Regions from separate parts of the Lederbergia sp. B243.17 genome, predicted to be linked through region 3. Evidence: riboswitches for the same ligand, from Rfam matches in the RefSeq annotation. Region 3 holds a riboswitch; each other region holds the start of a gene.
The links. Region 3 has a riboswitch for S-adenosylmethionine ahead of AC0TWI_RS10125 (acyl-CoA dehydrogenase family protein). Riboswitches for the same ligand answer to the same signal wherever they lie in the genome.
Positions count from the first base shown of each region.

Region 1: another riboswitch for S-adenosylmethionine. It lies ahead of AC0TWI_RS12995 (5-methyltetrahydropteroyltriglutamate--homocysteine S-methyltransferase); the one in region 3 lies ahead of AC0TWI_RS10125 (acyl-CoA dehydrogenase family protein).
Region 2: another riboswitch for S-adenosylmethionine. It lies ahead of AC0TWI_RS13210 (YezD family protein); the one in region 3 lies ahead of AC0TWI_RS10125 (acyl-CoA dehydrogenase family protein).
Region 4: another riboswitch for S-adenosylmethionine. It lies ahead of metK (methionine adenosyltransferase); the one in region 3 lies ahead of AC0TWI_RS10125 (acyl-CoA dehydrogenase family protein).

Region 1 is NZ_JBWBKF010000071.1:51,621-57,743, forward strand. Features, by position in the region: partial or broken gene AC0TWI_RS12990 (MgtC/SapB family protein) at 1-161, opposite strand, end outside; gene AC0TWI_RS12995 (5-methyltetrahydropteroyltriglutamate--homocysteine S-methyltransferase) at 245-1,363, opposite strand; SAM riboswitch class I at 1,452-1,550, opposite strand; gene AC0TWI_RS13000 (ZIP family metal transporter) at 1,829-2,539, opposite strand; gene AC0TWI_RS13005 (DUF72 domain-containing protein) at 2,906-3,751, shown strand; gene AC0TWI_RS13010 (bifunctional metallophosphatase/5'-nucleotidase) at 3,774-5,174, shown strand; gene AC0TWI_RS13015 (YunC family protein) at 5,253-5,555, shown strand; gene yunB (sporulation protein YunB) at 5,641-6,123, shown strand, end outside.
Region 2 is NZ_JBWBKF010000072.1:644-6,766, reverse strand. Features, by position in the region: gene AC0TWI_RS13225 (MetQ/NlpA family ABC transporter substrate-binding protein) at 1-146, opposite strand, end outside; gene AC0TWI_RS13220 (GNAT family N-acetyltransferase) at 149-688, opposite strand; gene AC0TWI_RS13215 (LLM class flavin-dependent oxidoreductase) at 685-1,701, opposite strand; gene AC0TWI_RS13210 (YezD family protein) at 1,804-1,968, opposite strand; SAM riboswitch class I at 2,042-2,148, opposite strand; gene tatC (twin-arginine translocase subunit TatC) at 2,312-3,067, opposite strand; gene AC0TWI_RS13200 (twin-arginine translocase TatA/TatE family subunit) at 3,083-3,259, opposite strand; gene AC0TWI_RS13195 (redox-sensing transcriptional repressor Rex) at 3,325-3,999, opposite strand; gene moaC (cyclic pyranopterin monophosphate synthase MoaC) at 4,055-4,543, opposite strand; gene AC0TWI_RS13185 (ABC-F family ATP-binding cassette domain-containing protein) at 4,669-6,123, shown strand, end outside.
Region 3 is NZ_JBWBKF010000055.1:89,703-95,825, reverse strand. Features, by position in the region: gene AC0TWI_RS10145 (NADP-dependent oxidoreductase) at 1-839, shown strand, start outside; gene AC0TWI_RS10140 (glutathione peroxidase) at 896-1,375, shown strand; gene AC0TWI_RS10135 (hypothetical protein) at 1,435-1,746, opposite strand; gene AC0TWI_RS10130 (competence protein ComK) at 1,736-2,347, opposite strand; SAM riboswitch class I at 2,672-2,780, shown strand; gene AC0TWI_RS10125 (acyl-CoA dehydrogenase family protein) at 2,863-4,062, shown strand; gene AC0TWI_RS10120 (LLM class flavin-dependent oxidoreductase) at 4,052-5,422, shown strand; gene AC0TWI_RS10115 (MetQ/NlpA family ABC transporter substrate-binding protein) at 5,493-6,123, shown strand, end outside.
Region 4 is NZ_JBWBKF010000062.1:705-6,827, reverse strand. Features, by position in the region: gene AC0TWI_RS11570 (hypothetical protein) at 29-313, shown strand; gene aceA (isocitrate lyase) at 385-1,662, shown strand; gene AC0TWI_RS11560 (LCP family protein) at 1,701-2,645, opposite strand; gene AC0TWI_RS11555 (helix-turn-helix domain-containing protein) at 2,674-3,306, opposite strand; gene metK (methionine adenosyltransferase) at 3,416-4,615, opposite strand; SAM riboswitch class I at 4,749-4,869, opposite strand; gene pckA (phosphoenolpyruvate carboxykinase (ATP)) at 5,071-6,123, shown strand, end outside.

The sequences.
Region 1 (6,123 bases), on a different contig from region 3:
AGCCAACGCCGCTAATCACCTCCAGCTGCAATCCGGATCGGATCCAATTCGATGGAGCTATTTGACAAAACATCGTAAAAGGCATATTTAAATACAACCATTGCGAGTGCACTTCCTGCCGCAACCAAAAAATGCGTACGCAATCCAGCTTCTTTCGAGCGCTTTTTCTCGTTCGTAGATTAGCGTAACCCTATCAATAGTAATGCCCCATTACATATAACCTGTAACGGGGCATGAACATTGTTTATTTCCAAACGTCGGATGCAATTTTAACGACATGTCGGATTTTATTCCACTGCTCCTCTTCCGTAATGCGGTTGCCTTCTTCAGTTGAGGCAAAACCACATTGGGGACTTAAACATAGCTGACGGATGTTCACGTATTTCTCTGCTTCTGAAATCCGCTGTTTTATCATTTCCTCATCCTCGAGTTCTGCTGTCTTGGATGTAATGAGTCCTAAAACGACATGCTGGTCCTTAATGAAACGCAATGGGTGAAAATCACCTGCACGTTCGTTGTCAAATTCTAAAAAGAATGCATCGACATTGACACGAGAGAATAATTCCTCAGCAATCGGCTCGTAACCGCCTTGGTACAGCCATGAAGATTTGAAGTTTCCTCGGCAAATATGCAGGGTAATTGCCATATCCTCCGGTTTATTTGCGACAGCTTCGATTGTAATATCAGCAAATTTTTTGATTAATTCATCCGGGTCATATCCCTTAGCTTTGATTCGTTCTCTAAACTCATCACTAAACAACGCGCCCCAACTCGTATCATCTAGCTGTAAATAGCGGCAGCCTGCATCATAGAAAGCCTGAATCGCTTCTCTGTAAACCTGGATTATATCTTGGGCAGCATCATCTAATGATGGGTAAGCAGGTTCGTCGAGGTAGGCCTGGCTGGCAACGACTCCAGAGTAAAAAATCATATTCGGTCCTGGAATCGTAATTTTAGCAACATGGTCTCCGGCTATGCTTTTGAGATAAGCAAAGTCATCTAAAAATGGATGATTATGCGGGAACTTCAATTTGGAGTGTACCGTATAAACTTTGGCTTTTTTCATCGCTCCGTTGAATAAGCCAGTTGCATCAATATCAAATACCTTAATTCCCTCTAAAGCTTCAATGAAATCCAAATGCCAATATGTTCTTCTGAATTCACCGTCTGTTACGGCGCTAAGACCTGATTCTTTCTGTCTTTCAACAAGTTTTGCAATTTCCGCATTCTCAATCAAACGCAATTCTGCCTTTGTTATTTCACCTTTTTGATGTTGAGCCCGTGCGTCTTTTAAAACCTGCGGGCGAAGGAAGCTTCCGACGTGGTCTGCTCTAAACGGTGCTTTTGTTAATGTAATGGACATGTGCGATTCCTACTTTCTTTTTTGATTCAAGGAAATAAAAAACCTCTTCTATAAAAATAAGAAGAGGTATCGGCATCCGCTAGTACTCTTCTTATCTCCAAGCTAACGCTTCTGGAATTAGCACAGTACTGATTAGTCTGTTGCTGAGGCTTCAAAGGGCCAGTCCCTCCACCTCTCTGGATAAGAAATTCACATATTTAAATGAATGTTTAAACAACATAGTAAACTGCCAACTATGAAATGTCAATATATAGCTTGGCTCCATAAAATTCTAACACAAATGGGAAACCATATGATCATGTACTTGGTAATCAAGAATGAAGAGCATGCATTGTATGGGCATCCAGATCGTTGGAACAACAGTTTAGAGAAACGGCTCTAGTCGTCTACAAAGATTTTCACAGTTGTCCCGCCAACGAGGTATGAAGATAATGAACATTTCTTTAGAAGCCTATACCTCATTACTTAAATATGTTGACTGAAAAAGTAAATTATGCCCATACCCAGCAATAATAGAAAAGAAGAAGCGAAGACATGGACCTTTTTATACGTAGTGATAATAAATTCCCAAACAGCGGTAAAGCATAAAAAGCCTATAGCGATGCCTAATATGAGTCCATTCAGTTTGAGTGTCAGATCCAAAACGCTGCCAATGATCGAAAATAAGAGAAAAAGGCCGGAGATGATCAGACAAAAGGAGAGAAAGATACGGAAATTAAAGTGCTTTCTTTTTGAATTTAGCAGAGAAACCATAATAGCTAAACCTTCCGGTACTTGGTGCAGCAAAATGGCCATTACAAATGATGAAGACAGTAGTTGATTGTCCAAATTTGAACCGATTGCTAAACCAGTCGGGATATTATGGATAGCTATTGCAGTGACTAAAAACAATGCGGATCTGTAAGGTAAAGGAGGCAGCTGGTCGAAGAAATTGTGAAGACACATGCACAACAGTATGCCTAATGAAGTACCTAGTGCAACACTAACCAAACCAAACTCTGTAACAGAATGTGGCACCAGCTCTAAAACAATCAATCCTACTAACACTCCTCCACAGAGAAGATACAAATGCTGAACTTTTATTCTAGAGAATTTATAAAGAATCAAAGCAAGAAGTGCAGCAAAGCTGGTTCCCAAAAAAATTAAACTGCTAAGCAAATAATTAGCCGTACTCATAGTTGCCTCCTGTTAATAAAGAAGTTTATTCTCATTCATGCTAATGGCCAAATCGTCACTGATTAATATGTAAGTTCACCCCAAGTTATGTTGGCAAGTTGGACTATATAAGCGAACACTACATGGGTAGATGTTTATGTGCTATTTATTGTGAGTGGTAAGATATGTCTTACAATCGTAGCCGGCAGCACATATCCTGCGAGGCTTCGAAATACTCCAGCACCACCATCAGCTTAAAAGACTCTTTCCATTTGACCAATAGAACGGGACATGCGCCTAGAGGCTGTTTTCATTTCCCTTCCAATCGGGTACAAGGTAAAATAGAGTATCCAAGAATGTAAAGTACGTGTGGAAAGGGGTGTAGGCATGATTTATATCGGAGTTACCGGCTGGGGTGATCATGATACACTCTATCCGGAGAAAGTCGCGGCACGAGATAAGTTAAAAGAATATGCCTCCTATTTTCCGATTGTGGAAGTGGATGCTACGTTTTATGCAATCCAGCCGCAGCGGAATGTGGAAAAGTGGGTAAGGGAGACGCCAGAAGGATTTCGTTTTATCGTGAAGGCCTATCAGGGGATGACCGGGCATCAGCGCGGAGAAATTCCCTTCTCTTCTAAAGAAGAAATGTTTGCAGCATTTTCAGCAATGATTGGGACCTTTCAAGAGAGCGGGAAATTAGCGATGGTTCTCTTTCAGTTTCCGCCATGGTTTGATTGTACAAAGGAGAATGTCCAATACTTGCGATACTGCCGGGAAATGCTGCCAGGGCTGCCGCTTGCGCTCGAATTCCGAAATAGGACATGGTATGAACCGCAATATATGGACAGAACCATGCTGTTTATGGAGGAAGAAGGCTGGATCCATACGGTCTGCGACGAGCCTCAGGCAGGCACCGGCTCTGTTCCTATGGTACTGAAAGCGACCGACAAAGAGAAGACACTCGTCCGCCTCCATGGCCGGAATGAGGCGGCTTGGCGGAAGCCGAACGGAAAAAACTGGCGGGAGGTCCGTTATCTTTATCGGTATAATGAGCAGGAACTTCTCGAGTGGAAAGAGAACTTGCTTAAATTAGGTAAGCAATCGAAAAATATTTACGTGCTCTTTAATAATAATTCCGGCGGCGATGCTGCGGACAATGCACTGAGGCTGATCGAGATGCTTGGGTTGGAGTATGACAATCTTGCACCAAGGCAATTGGATCTGTTCTAGAGAAAGATGGGAAGTGGAAACAATGAAGGACGTCATACATATCTACCATACGAATGATGTTCACAGTCATTTTGAAAATTGGCCGCGGATTGCTGATTATCTTGCTGAAGGTCGGAAAAAGAAGAAGGAGATGGGGGAAGAGGTCCTTCTGTTTGACATCGGTGATTTTGTCGATAGATGGCATCCTTATACAGAAGGGACACTAGGCAAGGGAAATGTCGGATTGCTGAACAAGGCGGGCTACGACGCTGCCGCAATTGGCAATAATGAAGGAATTACTCTCTCCCATGAGGCGCTTGACGGGCTTTATGAAAAAGCCCGTTTTGATGTGATCTGCGCAAATCTGTACTATCCGGGAAAAGTGCGTCCGGCTTGGGTAAAGCCTTATAAAATTTATGAAACAGCAGCGGGAACAAAGATCGGTGTCACAGCTGTCACTGCTTATTACCAGAAGCTATATGAACTTTTAGGCTGGGAGCTGACAGAGCCGATCACCGAACTTGCCATGCAGCTGAACGAACTGAAGGGACATGCAGATATCATTATTGTTTTGTCTCATCTTGGTATCCATGATGACGAACGGCTGGCCGCTGTTTTTCCGGAGATCGACCTTATCCTTGGTGCCCATACTCACCATCTTTTGCCTAACGGGAAAAGGGTGAATAATACGCTGCTTGCAGCCGCTGGGAGGTACGGCGAATATATCGGCTCGGTCACTCTTACATATGACAGAAATCGCAGGATGCTTGCGGAAAGCGAAGCTGCCGTTGTAGAAACTGCTGCAATCCCGCAGCCTGCAGATGCGGAAGACTTTATCGCCGGATTGCAGAGGGAAGGGCTAAAGCTGCTTGACGAAAAAGTTGCCTTGCTGCCTGAACCGCTTGCCTTCTCGTGGACCAAACCTTTGCCTCTATCCGATCTCCTTTGTGATGCTTTGCATGATTGGTGCGGCGGAGACTGTACCATGATCAATTCGGGTCTTGTTTTAAAGGCGCTTGATAAAGGGCCAGTCACAAAGGCTGATATTCACCGGATGCTGCCCCATCCCATCAATCCATGCACAGTGAAATTAACCGGGGCTGAGCTGAAGGAGATTATCCTTCACGCCATGCAACAGGACTGGGCTGATTTAGAGCTGAAAGGCCTAGGGTTTAGAGGAAAGGTGATGGGGAATTTTGTTTTCCGCGGAATTGAAGTCGATCCTAGTAAAAGGGAAATTAGGATAGCAGGCAAAAAGCTTATCCCTGAGCAAACCTATATATTGGCTACAGCTGACCTGTTCACGTTTGGCCCCTTCTTTCCGGAAATCAGGCACGCCGAGGAGAAAAAATACTTTATGCCGGAATTCTTAAGGGATGTGTTTAGGAAGAAGCTTGAATTGCTTTTTCCTATGTCTGATCCGCCGTCTGCCAACAGAGGCTGAGACTCCGATAAATAGGCACCCTATGGCTTGAACGCTTGCTCGCTTTCTTCATACATATAATGTGAAGGGAGTGAGGAGATGGTTTCCATTGAGCCGATCATTCTGGGAGGGCATACATTTCTCGCCGTCACCGTATTCCTTCCGAAAACCACCTTGCTGACAATCTCCAATGATCAAGGCTACATTATGTGCGGGGCGCTTGATGTAGGACTGTTGAATGAAAAGTTGAAAGACCGCGGCATTGTTGCCGGCAGAGCGGTCGGTGTCAAAACGATCGAGCAATTACTGAATGCGCCGCTGGAATCGGTCACCATCGCTGCCGAGGAATTGGGCATTCGGGCAGGAATGGCCGGACGGGAAGCACTGCTTAAAATGACATAGCTCCTGAGAGGGGGCTGTGAAGATAAATACTTGCCCTATATCCTCCTTTTTGTGCATATGATTGCATGGAAAGGGGGATATTTCATTGGCAGCCTTTCGCATGAAAAAAATCCGTAAAGGTCCGCTCCCATTCCGTTATGTTTTGCTGCTGACGCTCGTCTTTTTTATTTTCTCAACAGCTGCTGGTCTCTGGATTGTCAATAAAGGGATTAAGCCGACACTTGTCGGATATGCGGAATCACAAACAAGGAAAATTGCTCCGCTTGTCATCAACAGGGCGATCAGTGAAGTCCTCCCCGGGTTGAAGAACCCGGAAGAGATCATGAAGACCGTACCTGATGGAGCGGGGGGGACAACCACAAATTTTAATATCGAGACGATAAACACTGTCCGTGCAGAGCTTGCAAATGCGGTCCAGCATAATTTGAAAGTGGTTGAGAAAGGGAATCTGCAGGCGCTTGAATCAGAAGCGGGTGTTGAATTTGATGAAGAAAAATCCATTTTAGGGGACGGAATCGTCTATTCGGTGCCTCTTGGACAGGCAACGAAAAATGCGCTGCTCGGAAAT
Region 2 (6,123 bases), on a different contig from region 3:
AGAATTTCCGCATGCGGCGTGGAGGAAGCGGCGATTTTCAGAACGGTCTCTTTGCCTTCCGCCGACGTCTCCTTCTTGGCAGCGGCACAGCCCCCCGTCACGCTTAATACGGCAACTAGCAACAGTCCAACAACACGGTTTTTCAATTTCATCTTTCTTCCCCCTTATTTTGAATGTCGTATCGATAACATTTGATCGGATAGTCACCGCCGGCAAGGTCATAGCACGGCTCACGCCGGTAACCGAAAGCTTCGTATAGTTTTACAGCCTTTTCCATCGTGTCGGTCGTATGCAGAAAAATACTCTTTTTACCGCACTCTTTTGCATGTTGTACCGCTGCAGTGAGGAGCTTTCTTGCGGCTCCCCCGCCCCGCGCATCCGGATGCACGCCGAGGAAGCGGATGATCGGGGAGTCGATTGTGAGCGGCCAGTCTCTATAGGCGATGTCAGACGAAGGGAACACCTGGATGCTTCCAACAATCCGACCCTCCTGCTCAGCGATAAACACGCGGCCCTCATCGGAGCGGCCGACAGACAGGACGAGCTCTTTTGCATACGCCGGCCACTTCTCCGGGCCGAATATCCGTTTGAACTGCCAGTAGCTCTCCAAAAGCATCCGCTGAACCTCTTGCCTTTCACCGATCGCCATTTCCCGGATCAAAACGGTATGCTCCACTGTGCTTTTCATATGAACACCTCTTCCTCTAAGAATGATTCCTTGCTTATCGGTTCTGGCCGTAACAGTTCAAACGATCGGTATCGTTCCGCCTCTCTGCGAATCGGTGTGTGAAGAATGAATTCATGGATACCGTAAGCGTGGTGCAGCCGGTCCAGCTCTGCCTTCACCTCCTCTGGCGATCCGGCAATCATTCCCGCTTCCAAGCTTTCCGTCTCAAACGGCTCCTTCGCCTGTTCTCCATAGGCAAGCACTTGTTCATAAGATTGGACGGTCAATCTTGCACTGTTTCGGGGTTTGATGGCGAACAGCCTGTTTTCCTCGGCAATTTTTTTCGCTTCCTTGCCGTCCGAGGCTGCCAGCACAGAAACGGCAGCGACGATTTTCCCTTCCGGGTAGCCTGCGGTATACGCGGAGACTGCTTCCTTCAGCACATCCTCACCGCCAGCAAGGAACTTCGCAAAAACGAGATTGACCTTTTCCTTTGCCGCCAATTCGGCGCTGGACGCACTGCCTCCGAGCAGGAAGATTTCCGGTTTAACGGTCGGCTGTGGATAAGCCTGGATTCCCGCAAGCCGATGGTCTTCTGCGACATTTTGGTCAACAAGCTGTTTTAAGAATGATAGTTTCTCTTCAAAGCTTGCACCGACTTGGCCATCGCGCAGTGCTTCGGTGGATAGCGGGAATCCCCCTGGCGATTTCCCAACTCCGAGATCCACTCTGCCAGGGGCAAGTGACGCCAAGACGTGAAAATTCTCGGCTACTTTATAAGGGCTGTAGTGCTGCAGCATGATTCCCCCTGCTCCGATTTTGATCGTGCTCGTGCGGGCGAGCAGATGGGCGATCAGCACCTCGGGGGATGAGCCGGCAATCCCCTTCATCTGATGATGCTCTGCCACCCAGAATCGGTCGTACCCCCATTCCTCTGCCTTCCTCGCAAGCCTCGTCGTCTTCTGCAATGCGTCCGCCCCTGTATCTCCGGGGAATACCGGGCTTTGATCCAGAATTCCTACTTTGTAGGTCATGGCTTCTCCCTCCTTTGAATGAAAAAAAGACATCTCACCACCTTTAATAAGGATGGGAAGATGCCTTTAGTTGTCTAATCGGCTCTCTTTATTTTTTGTGATTTACAATGATTTTCGTTCCTTTGCCTTGAGCGGGTACCGCTTTTTCTCCGTTGTCTCAATCTGAGTGATCTGCCCTTCGTGCACAGTGATGACAAGTGATCCATATTCGAGCTTTTGCAAGGCGGCCATAATGTCCTTCAGCACACTTGCCTTTTCAGTTGCCATTCGCATCCCTCCAAGTGTAAAAAAACCTCTTCTGAAAATAAGAAGAGGTTTGGGTCCATAAAAAAATGGTCTCTTCTTATCTTTCAGGCATTGCTCATACCTGCTGGAATTGGCACAGTACCTAATAGGTCTGCTGCCGAGGCTTCAAAGGGCCAGTCCCTCCACCTCTCTGGATAAGAAAACTCGTATTCAGTTGGCTGATGCTCTCCGTGTGGGAGTGACCTCATCTTACCCCAAGCAGAATCTTCCGTCAATAGGAAAAACAATAAGTTTTTTAAAATCCGATTGGTTTACTTGTATTTATCGCAAAAAAAACAGCGTCCCCTCTTCAGGACGCCGGTTTCTATTCTAGATTGGATTCACGTTTCCGTTGTTCTTCTGCAGCCAGCACTTTCCGGTAGCCGACTTTCGCCACACCAATGCTGATTTCATAAAGGATGAGCAGCGGCACCGTCACCATCATGTGGGAGACCACATCAGGCGGCGTAATGAAAGCTGCAATCACCAGCAGAATGAAATACGCGTATTTGCGCGTCCGGATCAAAAAGTCCGGTGTGATGATTCCGAGCCTCGTCAAGAAGAGCATGACGACAGGCAATTGGAACAATAGTCCGAACGGAAGTGTAATTTGAAACAAAAATTGGAAGTATTCATTGATGCCAATCGTCGTTTGGATGTCCATGTTGCCGGACAAACCGAGCATAAACTTGATGACGAACGGAAACAGGACAAAATATGAAAAGGCAACCCCTGCGATAAAAAGGAGAAATGCAAACGGGATATAGGCTAATGTTGCCCTCCGCTCCTTTTCCAGCAGACCGGGAGAAATGAATGACCATAGCTGGTACAAAATAACCGGTGATGTCAAAATGATTCCCATGACAAATACCATTTTCATATAAACTTTGAACGGATCGGTTACCCGAAATGCGTTCATCGTCAGCTCACTTGCTATGTCCGCATTCTGGACGATGCGGATCAGCGGCTGTGCAAAAAAGAAACTGGCGATTACTGCCAATACGAAGAAAACGACTATGATGATCAGCCGTTTTCGCAGTTCGCCTATATGTTCAAAAATCGTCATTTCATTCTGACTCATAGTTGTTTCATCCTATCATTGGCCGGCGTCTTTTTTGTCCTTCTCATCATCTTCACCCAGGCCCTTTGTTGCGTTCTTAAACTCACGCAGCGTATTGCCGGCAGCCTTGCCAAGCTCAGGTAATTTTTTCGGGCCAAAAATCAATATTGCGACAAATGCAATGATCATCAAGCTTCCTGCACCTGCTCCCATTGCGCCCACCTCCTTCTAATAGATATAGTGTAACGGAAAACAAGCCTTTTGGCTATCTGCAGTTTTTATATATCCTGTGAATTTTCCGTGTCGCCGCTCTCTTCATTCGTATAGTTTTTCAAGAAGTAGATGAGCGACTGCAGTTCGACTGCCAAATCAATGTGGTGCACCCGAATCGATGGCGGCACCGACAGCCTCGCTGGCGTGAAATTAAGAATTCCTTTTACATTCGTGTTCCTCAGCCTGTCGGTAATCGGCTGCGCTGAACTCGCCGGCACGGTCAGGATGACAGCAGAGACATCCTCCCGGACCAGTTCCTTCTCAAGATCGTCCAGGTCAAAAATCGGCACCCCGCTGATCTTCTTTCCGACCTTATCCTTATCGACATCAAAAGCCATCGAAATCTTCGTGCTGTTGTTCTTTTGGAAATTGTAGTTCAGAAATGCCGTCCCCAGGTTTCCGACTCCGATCAATGCCACTTTGGCGATTTCATCCTGATCGAGGGTCTTCCGGAAAAAGGAGAGCAGATAGTTTACATTATACCCATAGCCCTTTTTTCCAAGCGCTCCGAAATAGGAAAAATCCCGGCGGATCGTTGCAGAGTCGACCTTAACAGCTTCGCTCAGCTCTGCCGACGAAACACGCTGCTTTCCAGAAGCATGCAGATTTTTCAAGAACCGGTAATAGAGCGGCAGCCGCTTCGCCGTTGCCTGCGGGATTTTCGTCTGTTCGTCATTCATTTATTTTTCCTCCAAAAAGCCAAAGGATTCCTTGCCTGCTGCAAAGAACCGACTGTCAGATTTGGCGCTGATAATCTTTTCCGGTCGAGCCGCCCGTTTTTTCAATCAAAAATGTTGGACCAATGACCATTCCTTTGTCGATCGCCTTGCACATGTCGTACACTGTCAGGGCTGCTGCCGATACAGCGGTCAGGGCTTCCATCTCCACGCCCGTTTTGCCGAACGTCTTGACGGCTCCGCGGATGAGAAGACGCCAAGACATGTCACCCTTCACCCATTCAAAAGAGATGTCGATCCCTTTGAGCGGAATGGGATGGCACATTGGGATGATGTCCCATGTCTTCTTGGCGGCCATAATGCCCGCCACTTGAGCGACAGCCAGTACATCGCCCTTCTTGATTTCCCCTGCCTGTATATGTCTATATATTTGTTCATTCACTTCTATGCTTGACTGGGCGATTGCCGTCCGGACTGTATCCGGTTTCGAACTGACGTCGACCATTTTCGCCCGGCCTTCTTCGTTGAAATGCGTCAATTTGTCCACAGCCAACACCTCCTTTCTATCATACACTATTTCCCCCGACCTGTCTTTTCCTGACCGAAAAAGGCGATGATTGCCGAGAATGGTGGAAATACGGTACACTTGCTATGAAACTAGAGGTGAAAATTATGATGCTTCTTCAGGTGCAGCAATTAACAAAATACTTTGGTGCTGAACTGATTTTATCAAATATAAAAATGGAAATTCAGCTCCGCGACCGGATTGCCCTTGTGGGTCGCAACGGGGCGGGCAAGTCGACCTTGCTGAAAATGATTGCCGGGCAGCTCTCCTATGACGGCGGGAACATCATTAAGCCGAACGAGGTGACCATCGGCTATCTGGCACAGGACAACGGCCTGGAATCTTCCCTATCGATCTGGGATGAGATGCTGACGGTCTTTGAGAATCTTCGCAGCATGGAAAAGAACATTCGCAGGATCGAGCTTGACCTGTCCAACCCGTCGATCTATGAAGATGCCGGGCAATATGAGAAGCTGCTCGCAGAATATGATAAATTGCAAGTGACCTTCAAGGATGCGGGCGGCTACCAATACGAATCGGATATCCGCTCGGTCCTCCACGGCCTCCGCTTCTATCAGGAAGATTACGGGATGCAGATCTCGTCCTTGAGCGGCGGGCAGAAAACACGCCTTGCCCTTGCCAAGCTGTTGCTGACGAAACCCGATGTACTGATTTTGGACGAGCCGACGAACCATCTCGACATCGAAACGCTCTCCTGGCTTGAGCAGTATTTGCAAAGCTACGCAGGCGCAATCCTAATTGTTTCCCACGACCGCTATTTTCTCGACAAAGTGGTGACACAGGTTTATGAATTGTCCCGCCACCACGTCAAAAAGTTCCATGGCAACTACAGCAAATACCTGGAACAGAAAGCGGAAAATTTTGAGCGGGAAATGAAGCTGTATGAAAAGCAGCAGGATGAAGTTGCGAAAATGCAGGAATTCATTCAACGGAATCTCGTTCGTGCGTCAACGACAAAACGGGCACAAAGCCGGCGGAAACGGCTGGAGAAGATGGAACTGATGGACAGGCCGGCCGGCGGGGAAAAGTCGGCCACTTTCTCTTTTGGAATCGAACGGCAGAGCGGGAACGATGTCATGAGGGTGGAGGATGCAGCGATCGGATACGGGGAGGAATTGTTGGCGAAGGGAGTTAATTTTTCCATCACCCGCGGCGACAGTATCGCGCTTGTCGGGCCGAACGGTGTCGGAAAATCAACACTTCTCAAGACGATTCTCGGCAAACTGCCGCTGCTTTCCGGTCACATCCGCAAAGGAACGAACGTGTCAATCGGTTATTATGATCAGGAGCAGGCCAACCTCTCATCGAATAAATCGGTACTTCAGGAATTATGGGACCGCTATCCGTTGAAGGAAGAGAAAGTGATCCGGACCGTTCTCGGCAACTTCCTTTTCAGCGGAGATGACGTGCTTAAAACCGTCTCAACGTTGAGCGGCGGGGAAAAAGCACGGCTCGCCCTCTCGATTTTGATGCTTGAGCAGGCCAATGTCCTTATTCTTGATGAGCCGACAAACCATTTGGACCTTGATAGTAAAGAAGTG
Region 3 (6,123 bases):
AGCCTTTTAAGCTCAATGAAGTGATTTCCGGCGGAGTGATTGCCGAAGTGGTTGAATCGAAGTCTGACCGTTTTCAACAGGGGGATGTTGTGATTGGGAATCTCGGCTGGGCGGAGTATTCGGTAGCGGGTGAAAGAGAAATCCGCTCGATCGATCCTTCAGTTGCACCAGTGACAACCCATCTCGGCATTCTCGGTATGCCAGGACTGACAGCTTATTTTGGCCTGCTCGACATCGGGAAGCCGAAGGAAGGGGAAACCGTTGTTGTTTCCGGGGCGGCCGGTGCTGTAGGCTCAGCTGTCGGGCAGATTGCGAAAATCAAAGGAACACGAGTTGTCGGTATTGCCGGTTCCCAGGAGAAGATTGACTACTTAATCAATGAACTCGGTTTTGATGCCGCGGTCAATTATAAGAACGAGACGTTCCGGCAGGATTTAAAAGAAGCTGTTCCTGACGGCGTCGATATTTATTTTGATAATGTTGGCGGTGAAGTTTCTGACGTAGTGTACACCTGCCTGAACGACAATGCCCGCATTCCGCTTTGTGGCACGATTTCTTCTTATAACGTGACAGGTGAGGACATTGGGCCGCGCGTCCAAACGATTTTGATTAAAACAAGTTCACTAATACAAGGTTTTACCGTTGGCAAATATGCTTCCGGATTCAAAGAGGCTGGTGCACAGCTCGGCAAATGGCTTGGTGAAGGCAAACTGAAATATGAGGAAACGATTGTTGAAGGCTTTGAAAATACGCCGGATGCGTTTCATGGCCTGTTTAAGGGGACCAATCTCGGAAAACAGATTGTGAAGGTCGCCGATCCGGAGTACGCAAAGTTTTGATGGGAAGGTAGATAAAAGCTGGTTCTCGATGAATGATTTTTTTAGGAGATGAGGGAATGGGCGTATATGATTTTGCGGCAAATACGATTTCGGGAGAGGAGAAATCGTTGGGGGATTATCAGGGAAATGTGCTTTTGATCGTCAATACGGCGAGCAAATGCGGCTTTACCCCACAGTTCGAAGGGCTGGAGAAGCTTTATACGACATACAAAGAGCAGGGTTTTGTTGTCCTTGGCTTTCCTTGTAACCAGTTCGGAAGCCAGGATCCTGGCAGCAACAGCGAGATTGTCGAGTTCTGTCAGCTGAACTACGGAGTGAGCTTTCCTATGTTCAGCAAAGTTGATGTCAAAGGAAAAGATGCCCATCCGTTATTCCAATACTTGACGAAGGAAGCAAAAGGATTGCTGACGGATGATATCAAGTGGAATTTCACCAAATTCCTTATCGACAAGAACGGGAATGTAATTGACCGTTTTTCTCCACAAACCAAGCCCGAAAAAATTGCTTCCGATATTGAAAAAGCGCTTGAGGCCTAAGCTGGCAACAAGGACACCAATCCTTCCGAGGATTGGTGTCTTTTTAAGTTAGGAGGCGATCAGCACTTTTTTTGAAAAGAGACGATGGCGACTCTTTTCGTCTGCGGATGGATGGTAGCAAAAACCGAACCCCTGCTAGCGTGTTCTTCCAGCTCGCTTTTTAAATTGAGGACGGCGAGTTTGATCGCTGTCTGTACATCAGATCCTGTTCCGGATCCGATAATGCTGTCCCCGCTTTTGTAATAATAATGGGCGAAAGCTTTAAAGTACTCTGGATAGACGAAAAACTCAATTTCGGTATGAAGTTTGCCCATCCGGATTTCGATGAATCCGTGATCGGACGGCTGCATTTTATCATGACTATATGTCATTGTATTCCCGGTCAATCCGGTCTGGCAGCCTGGAACGATTTCCGCCTGAACCTGACGGTGGGCTCTTTTCTTTCCGGTAGTACCGTCCATTGCTTTCTTTCACAATCATATAGCGCCGATTCAATATGCCGTCGTTTTTTGCACGATTGTCAAAAATCGATTTGAGTTTCCGTGTGTTGTTCACCCTGTTTTCAAAACGGGTGATACTGATATCTATCAGAGTGGAGCCGCCGTCTTTAAAGTGAACGAGCGTCTTATCCGGATGTTGTGAGGATTTTTCGTTATGATCGATATGGTCAAGTGCCAGCAGGCAGTTGTCTTCCCGTTCTGCCGAATAAATCATCAGCCAGTACATATTCAGACTCCGGCTGATTTTGACAGGAGGCATCTGAATATTACCCAATGCAAGTTTCGTTGCCCTGGCCGCGCTTTGTAGGCATGTTCCGTGGTATTGTAAGCTCTGATTCAAAATTTCCCGCGGTGATTGCTTCACTTTCATAAGCTTCCCGCACTCAAGTACTGAAGAAATACAGTTGCCGTGATCATCGAATTCTCCGCGTATCATGGCGGTATTCTGGTTAATAATATAGTACTTTGACATTGCTCTCTCCCCTATCTCCATATTTCGGTCCCACTCTTGCTGTGAGCCTGCCGTTCTGATAAGGAATAAACATGGAGGTATGTTGACTAAGGGGTAGAGCGGCAGGTCTTTTATACTGGAACCTATTTACCACTATACATAAAATTTACAAATAATTCTATACTTTTACAAAACTTTATTTATATGGTTGTCGAATAAGGATACTTCTAGGCATAAAAGAAAGAAAAATAAAAAGTGGAAAATAAGTATTGACTATTCAAAATTCATCAACTATACTCAAGCCAAGTTGAATTTACGGTTCTTTTACAAGTGAATACCGATTTTTTCTTATCAAGAGAAGCGGAGGGACTGACCCGATGAAGCTTCAGCAACCAGCAATTTGATTGCCCGGTGCTAATTTCAGAAGGATGTTTTACGATCCTAAAGATGAGACGATTGTTTATGTAAGCTGCCCTTCTCTCATCTTTTGCAGAGAAGGGCTTTTTGATTTTCAAAAAGAAGAGGGGGATTGCCGAATGGCAGTGGTGACAAGGAGAAGGAAAGAAAAGCTGAAGCCGGAGGAAGTGGAGGCAGAGATTCGAGAGCTGGCATCCCGGGTGATCGCGCCCAATGCAGAAAGGATTGACAGGGAAGGGGAATTCCCAAAGGAAAATATGAGGGTGCTCGGCGAGGAAGGATGGAACAGTGTGCTTTTGCCGGAAGAAATCGGCGGCCTGGGGCTCGATTATCAGGCATACGGAATCGTTGTTCGTGAGATTGCGAAGGCCTGTCCCTCGACTGCGCTTGTGTACACAATGAATATTGGCGCTGCGCTAATCATTTATCATTACGGGAATGAGGATCAGTGGAACCGGTGGCTGAAGCCGCTTCGGGCCGGAAAGTTCGGAACGATTGCAAACAGTGAGCGTGCATCAGGCGGGCAATTTTGGCTAAGTCACAGCCGGGCTGAATACGGGGATGATGGATATGTGCTCAATTTGGAAAAATCCTTTGCGACGAGCAGCGGATTTGCAGACTTTTATGTGCTACAGACGAGATCACCCCAAGCAGAACAATTTTCGGATCTTTGTTACTTTATCGTAGATGCAAAACAGGAAGGAATTGAGACAGGAACCTGGGACGCTCTTGGCGTGCGAGGAAATCATAGTTCTCCGATAAGGTTAAATAGCATAAAGGTCGGACGAGAGGATTTGATCGGCGAGGAGGGGACAGGCAAGCGGATTGTGGAGAACAGCAATGCCTATCTTTTTGGGCTTGGTGCCGCATGGACCGGAACAGCCTCTTCAATTTTTGAAGAGGCAGCGGCTTTTGCCAAAAGATCGGCTGGAAAGCAGCAGATTATCCGCCACCAGTTGGCTAAAGCGAAAATATTGGTCGACTCTTTGTCTGCCTGGCAAAATGATATCGCATCCCGGTTGAATGTTTGGGTCAGCTCGGGCGAAAATCTTTCCGATGAGCTAAGGACGCTTCTCTATGAATTTAAGGTGCATGCTTCAGAAACAGCCAATGAGGTTGCACAGATTGCAATGGATGTTGCTGGCGGCTACGGCTACAAAAAAGGAAAGCTAGAACGGCTGTACCGTGACGCAAGGGCAGGAATTGTTATGGGGCCATCCAATAATCTGGCGAAAGAGCTGATAGGCAAACAGATTGTATTCGGAGGAAATCGGCTATGGCCGGAAAACGAAGAGGAGGATAAGGAAAATGGGAAATAAACGAATTTTGCTGAACGCATTTGTCATGAATTGTCCGGGCAACCAGTCGCCGGGATTGTGGTCGCATCCGGAGGACCAGTCGCACCGATATAAGGATCTGGAACATTGGGCAGAGCTCGCAAAGACGCTGGAGGCGGCGAAGTTCGATGCGGTGTTTCTTGCTGATGTGCTTGGCCCGTATGACGTGTATCAGGGGAAGAGGGATGCGGCGCTACGCCAGGCGGTCCAGTCGCCGATCAATGACCCGCTCCTTGTGATTCCGGTAATGGCTGCCGTTACGGAACACCTCGGATTCGGAGTAACGGCATCGGTAACACATGAACATCCGTATACGTTCGCACGCCGGATGTCGACACTCGATCATCTGACGAAGGGCCGGGTCGGCTGGAATGTCGTCACCTCATATTTGAAAAGTGCTTCGATCAATATCGGACTGAAACAACAGATTGCTCATGATGAGCGGTATGATATCGCCGAGGAATATCTCGACGTGTGCTACAAGCTGTGGGAAGGGAGCTGGGAGGACGATGCGGTTGTTAGGGACACAGAGAGGAAAGCTTTCGTCGATCCGGAAAAGGTCCACGATATTGGCCACGAAGGCGAGTATTTCAGCGTTCCGGGCGCCCATCTTTGTGAGCCGTCGCCACAGCGGACACCTGTGATTTACCAGGCTGGCCTCTCATCAAGGGGGAGCGCCTTTGCGGCGAAGCACGCGGAAGGAATTTATATTTCTGTACCGACCCCATCCATAGCGAAAAAATTCATTGGCAAAATCCGCGGGCAGGCTGGCGATTACGGCAGAAAAGGCGAGGATATCAAGATTTTTAGCTTGTTCACGCCGATTGTTGGAAAGACACGCGAAGAAGCGGAAGCAAAATATGAAGAATACAAGCAGCATATCAGCCATGAAGGAGCGCTCAGTCTGTTCAGCGGCTGGACAGGGGTGGACCTTTCGGAATTCGACTTGGATGAGAATTTGCAGTACGTGGAAAATGATTCGATGCGTTCAAGACTCGAGATTTTTACGAAGGTTGATCCGGATAAGCAGTGGACGGTCCGTGAGATTGCCGAGTTCGTCGGTCTTGGCGGCATCGGACCGGTCGTTGTCGGGACAGCGGAAGAGATTGTTGATGAAATGGAGAAATGGATCGAAGAGGCCGGGGTGGATGGATTTAATATCACATATGCGGTCATGCCGGGTTCATTCGAGGATTTTGCTGAGCTTGTCGGACCGGTACTCGAGGAGCGCGGGCATCTCCGCGGTGAAGGGGAGCCGAAAACATTGCGCGGCAAGTTGTCAGGGCAAGAACAGTTGAAGTCCAGCCATCCGGGGAAACAATTTTCATTCGTCAAGGCGTAAAAAAGGCAAGTGCAGCATCAGGGAGCTGACATAGCGGAGGAACAATATTCTTTAAAACAGGAGGACGGAAATGAAAAGAATTTTGCTTGGCTTCATGATGATTGCAGGACTGCTCGGCCTTGTGGGCTGCGGTGCGGATGATGCAGGGACGGGAAAAGCAGCGGCTAAGAAGGAAATCACAATCGGTGCGACGGCCGGGCCATACAGCGATCAGATCAAAAACAGCATTGCCGGACTGCTGGAAAAGCAAGGATATAAGGTGAAGGTGATCGAATTCAGTGACTATGTCCAACCGAATAACGGGCTGAATGAAGGAAGCCTGGATGCAAATGTGTATCAGAATTTATTGTATCTGGATAATTTCAATGAGGAACACAAGATGGATCTGGTGAACACGATCATGGTGCCGACTGTTCCGATTGGAGCTTACTCAGAGAAGTATGAGTCTGTCAAAGATGTAAAAAAGGGAGCGAAGGTATCTTTGCCGAATGATCCAGTGAACGGCGCTCGGGCGTTGATTATGATGGAAGAGCAAGGATGGATTAAGCTGAGTTCCAATGTCGACGCGACGAAGGCATCAATTAATGACGTAGTGGAGAATAAACTTGATTTGGAATTCATCCCGCTTGAAGCAGCACAGTTGCCGCGTTCCATGAAAGATGCTGACATTGCCTTTATCAACGGGAACTTTGCCATTGCTT
Region 4 (6,123 bases), on a different contig from region 3:
CTTTTTATTATATTTGGAGGTGGAAAAAATGGATGAGAGACAAATGTCAGGAAGAGAGCTTGTGGAGGAATGGGTGATTGAAAAGCTTGTAACCGGCAGAACGATCGACGAGATGGACGGTACAGCCTTCATTTATGGAAATGAAATTTTGACGTTGAAGAAAAATGAGGATGGGGCTCTCGACTGCAAGCCGCAAAAAGTGCCGGGTCTCGTCGTTCTGCCAAAACGGGAAGAGGATAATATATGCAGCGCCTGTGGTTCGGATCACCCCAGCTACAAAGCCGTACTGGAATGCTGTGCCGATGTGGAATGATTTACGTCTACTCTGTTATATAACATTAATGAATTAAAAATTATAGTTATAAAACAAAAGGAGAGATCGACATGCCAACTATTGAACAACAAATTCAACAAATCGAGGAATCTTGGAAAGCAGACCGCTGGAAAGGAATTAAGCGAACCTATTCTGCTGCAGAAGTGGTGAAACTGCGGGGATCCGTCGTAATTGAACATACACTGGCAAGAATGGGCGCTGAAAGACTGTGGAAATTGATTAACAACGAAGCGTATGTTCACGCACTTGGCGCGCTGACAGGCAATCAGGCAATGCAACAGGTAAAGGCAGGTCTGAAGGCGATCTATTTAAGCGGCTGGCAGGTTGCCGCAGATGCGAATGTCTCAGGACACATGTATCCGGACCAGAGCCTTTATCCGGTGAACAGCGTTCCACAGGTCGTCAAGCGCATCAACCAGACATTCCAGCGAGCAGATCAAATTCAGCAGGCCGAAGGGAAAGACGACATCTACTGGTTTGCCCCCATTGTCGCCGACATGGAAGCCGGCTTCGGAGGCCCATTGAACGTCTTTGAGCTTATGAAGGCCATGATCGAAGCAGGAGCCGGCGGTGTCCATCTGGAGGACCAGCTTGCTTCTGAGAAAAAATGCGGCCACTTGGGCGGGAAGGTGCTGCAGCCAACCCAAACAGCCATCAGGCATTTGATAGCGGCCCGCCTTGCCGCCGATGTACTGGATGTGCCAACGGTTATTATTGCGCGAACGGATGCGAATGCGGCGAACCTCATTACAAGCGACGCCGACCCTTATGACCATAGATTCCTGACTGGGGAAAGAAGTCCGGAAGGCTTCTATTATACAAATTCCGGTCTCGATCAGGCGATCGCCCGCGGCCTTGCGTATGCCCCATATGCCGATATGATTTGGTGCGAAACATCCGAACCTGACATTGAAGAAGCAAGGCAGTTCGCCGAGGCTATCCATAAAGAGTTCCCAGGGAAACTGCTCGCGTACAACTGCTCCCCTTCGTTCAACTGGAAAAGCAAGCTATCGGACGAAGAGATCGCCGTCTTCCAGCAAGAGCTTGGCAAGATGGGCTACAAATTTCAATTCGTCACCCTCGCTGGCTTCCACGCGCTCAACCACAGCATGTTCGAGCTTGCGCAAGGATATAAGGAAACCGGCATGACCGCATACTCGAAGCTCCAGCAAGCAGAGTTCGGTTCGGAGAAGGATGGATTCACCGCTACCCGCCATCAACGCGAAGTTGGCACTGGTTATTTCGACGCTGTCTCTCTTGTCGTTTCAGGAGGCACCTCCTCTACTACTGCTTTGGCCGGATCAACGGAGGCCGAACAATTTGCCTGACAAAAAATGAAGCCTGCCGATCGGCAGGCTTCATTTTTTTAATCCCCCGATGAGAAGAACTCCTTCAACGCTCTCTTGTTCGTCTCCTCATCCATCCGCAGTACATCCCCGGCACTTGTCCTGTCAGGCTGATACGAATTTTCAACCGGTATTCTCAGTGTTTCCACTTGCTTGTTTCTGCTTGTAAAGGCTGCTTTACCGAGAGAAAGCATGGTTGTCTTGCTGATATTCGTCTCAATATAAGGATCCGCCAAGCCGAGGATTTTTGGCAGCTGGACGAGACTGTTCACACTGATCGCCTCATCCTTCAGCTTTGCCATTACTTCTTGCTGCCTCTCCACCCGCCCAAAATCGCTCTGGCGGTCATGGCGGAACCGAACATAACCAAGAAGCTGGTCGCCATGAAGCCTTTGCCGTCCTGGCTGCAGAGTTGTATCAATCCCATATGACATTTCATAAGGGATATCTACCTCGATTCCATCGGGAGCAATGATATCGACAATTCTGCGGAAGCCTTCAAAATCGATAATCGCGTAATATTGGATATCGATGTCAAAGTTTTGCTTAAGGGTTTTCCGGACAAGCTCAGGCCCGCCGAATGCAAAAGCCGCATTCATTTTTTGCATGCCATGATCAGGAATATCCACATACGTATCCCTCATGATCGAAGCAAGCTTTATGCTATTTGATGATTGATCATAATGGGCAATCATCAGTGTATCAGAATTGCCTCGATCCCCTCCCCTTGTATCACTGCCGAGCAACAAAATATTAATGTCACCGATCTGTGACTCGGTCCCCTGAAACGACGACTCGAATGTTTTTCCGTCTTCCTTATACGGTCCATCCCCTGCAGCGGATAGCCCGTTATTATACTGGACTACAATATACGTACCTACTGCCAAAACCACTATTAGCAAAAACAGCGCAAGTGTTACCAGCCTCTTCCGCCTTCGTGCCTTTTTCTTTTTTGTTGCACGCATGATTTGCCAAACCACCTAACGTCAATTTTTAGCCTTTCATGGATTGCATCGCGATTTGAACCGCAATAGCATCATCGATATAACCGATCGGAAAAATAAAGTCGGGAATGACATCGGCTGGAATAATGAAGTATAGAAGTGCGCTGCCGATGACCGCCAGATCAAAAGGAGTGCCATTCCGGCGTTGAAATGTACGATACCAATCTTTGAGGCGGCTGATGAAAGGGCCCGTACTGCCGATCTTGTTTAGTTTCCCCTCGAATTCTTCATCAATCCTTCGTTTTCCTTCCGCTGTACGTGCAAGCCCCCTGAACTCTTCCAGCTCTCTGCTTACCAGTTCAATCGAAAATTCCTCTTTCAAAACATCGGATGATTCCAAATCATAATGGATCGACTCGATCGATTTTTGAATATCAGTTGCCTCGGTGCCCCGCACGCTGGTCCCGTGTCCGGCCGCATTGAGCATTTCAGACATCGGAACTCCAAGACATCCTGAAAACGCCTGCAGGTGCTGCAAATTCGCCTGCCTTTTTCCGTTGATGATCCGGGAAATCGTAGCCGCGTCTATCCCAGCCGTTTCACTGAATTTCCTCAATGAAAGCCCATGTTCTTGCAGCTGTTTCTTCAAAAAAGACCCAAGTGTGTGATCTTCCCTCTCCATGCAGTATCCTATCCTTTCTTTACTGCCCATAAGATAAATCAATGTTGACATTTTGTCAACATTGTCTGTAAAAAAAGAACCTGCAGAAAAACTGCAGGTCCCTTTCACTTTATTTAGATACACTCTGACGAATTGCTTCTGCCTTATCTGTTCTTTCCCAAGGTAAATCAAGATCTGTACGGCCAAAATGTCCGTATGCCGCGGTCTGCTTGTAGATCGGGCGACGTAGATCGAGCATCCGGATGATGCCGGCCGGACGAAGGTCAAAGTTCCCCCGGATTGCTTCAACGAGTGCCTCTTCCGATACAGTACCAGTGCCAAATGTGTCAACTGCAATCGATACAGGCTGGGCAACACCGATCGCGTAAGCCAATTGAACTTCACATTTCTCCGCAAGACCTGCAGCAACAATATTCTTTGCCACATATCGTGCAGCGTAGGCAGCTGAACGGTCAACTTTTGTCGGATCTTTTCCGGAGAACGCGCCCCCGCCATGGCGTGCATAGCCGCCATACGTATCGACAATGATCTTTCTTCCTGTCAGGCCGGCATCACCCTGCGGTCCGCCGATAACGAAGCGCCCTGTCGGATTAATAAAATATTTTGTCTCGTCATCAATTAATTCAGCAGGAACAACTGGGTTGATCACATGCTCTTTCAGGTTGCGCTGAATCTGCTCAAGGCTGATTTCCTGATGATGCTGGGTTGAGATGACGATCGTGTCGATTCTTACTGGCTTGTCATTCTCATCATATTCCACCGTCACCTGCGTCTTTCCGTCCGGGCGCAGATAAGGAAGGATTTCCTCTTTGCGTACTTCTGCCAAACGACGCGAAAGTTTATGTGCAAGCGAGATCGGAAGCGGCATCAGTTCCTTTGTTTCATTGCAGGCAAAACCGAACATCAGCCCTTGGTCCCCGGCACCTATCGCCTCGATTTCTTCATCTGACATGCTTCCTTCTCTTGCTTCCAATGCCTTGTCCACACCTGCGGCAATATCGGCGGATTGCTCATCAATGCTCGTCAATACTGCACAGGTTTCAGCATCAAAGCCATATTTGGCGCGAGTATAGCCGATCCCTTTAATCGTATCCCGAACAATCCTCGGAATATCGACATAAGTGCTTGTCGAGATCTCCCCGGCCACGAGAACGAGCCCTGTCGTTACAGAAGTTTCGCAAGCGACGCGGGCGTTCGGGTCCTTATCCAAAATCGCATCCAGAATCGAATCGGATATTTGATCACATATTTTATCGGGATGTCCTTCTGTAACGGATTCCGAAGTAAACAAACGGCGATTCTTTGTCATCGAAATTCCTCCTTCTCTTAGTCAATTATGACCAATTAACTTAACGGTACTCGTTCCTTCATGATCCGGCAGAAAAAGCTGCAAAAAAACCTTTCCCTATAGAGGAAAGGTTTGCGTTTCTCCGAGCCTTTCACTCTTATCGTCCGAGGCCAAAACCTCGCAACAGGTTAAGCACCTTTCCAACAGGGAAATTCCCTGTAAGCAGGTTGCCGGGTTTCACAGGGCCTGTCCCCTCCGCCATCTCAGGATAAGAGTATCCGTTCAAATTCCAATCATAACGCAAGTATAAAGGCAATGTCAACGTTTGTTCTTTACCACATCCGGACAGCTGAACAATCCTTAAAAACAGCGGTTTTCCGGAGATCTTTTTTGTGCATTAGTATAGACTAATAGATCAAATGTGTTATACTAATTACAAATCAACCATAAAAATTGAAAAGGCAGGTTATACATGTATGAATTCTCTAAAGCGAAAGATTGATTTGGAGCAGTTGCTGAGCGGGAACAATGTCTTAGTTCAGCCCAGCGTTCCCGAATTGGTAGAGAAAATACTAGAACGCCGGGAAGGCTCCCTCACTTCCACCGGGGCCATTCGCGTCGAGACCGGAAAGTATACCGGCCGTTCGCCTGAGGATAAATTTATTGTAAATGAAACCGCTGTCAGTGGCAAAATAAATTGGGGATCTGTGAATCAGCCGATCTCCCCCGAGGCATTCGACAACTTATATACAAAGGTTCTTGATTATTTGAAAGGAACAGATGAACTGTTTTTGTTCAACGGCTTCGCAGGTGCAGATGAAAAATACCGAATGCCGATCAGGGTAATCAACGAGCTGGCCTGGCATAATTTATTCGTCCACCAGCTCTTTATCCGTCCAACAGCGCAAGAGTTGGAAGAGCATGAAGCAGATTTCACTGTCATTTGCGCCCCCCACTTCCGGGCAGACCCTGAAGTGGATGGAACAAATTCTGAGACCTTCATCATCGTCTCCTATGAAAAGAGAATTATCTTGATTGGGGGAACCGAATATGCAGGCGAGATGAAAAAATCGATCTTTTCTGTCATGAATTACGAACTGCCCGAACAAGAGATTTTGTCGATGCACTGCTCCGCGAACGTAGGATCAGAAGGCGATGTAGCGCTCTTCTTTGGCCTTTCAGGTACTGGAAAAACGACTTTGTCGGCAGATCCAAACCGCCGGTTGATCGGCGATGATGAGCACGGCTGGTCAGCAAACGGTGTTTTCAATATCGAAGGTGGCTGCTATGCAAAGACAGTCGGCCTGTCCAGGGAGAAAGAACCACAAATCTTTGATGCGATAACTTTTGGCGCCGTTCTGGAGAACGTCATCGTAGATCCCCAAACACGAATCGCCGATTATGAAAACATTTCGCTTACAGAAAATACAAGAGCTGCGTATCCGATTGATGCAATCGACAATATCGTACAGCCGAGTGTTGCCGGACACCCATCGGTTATCATCTTCCTCACAGCAGATGCCTTTGGC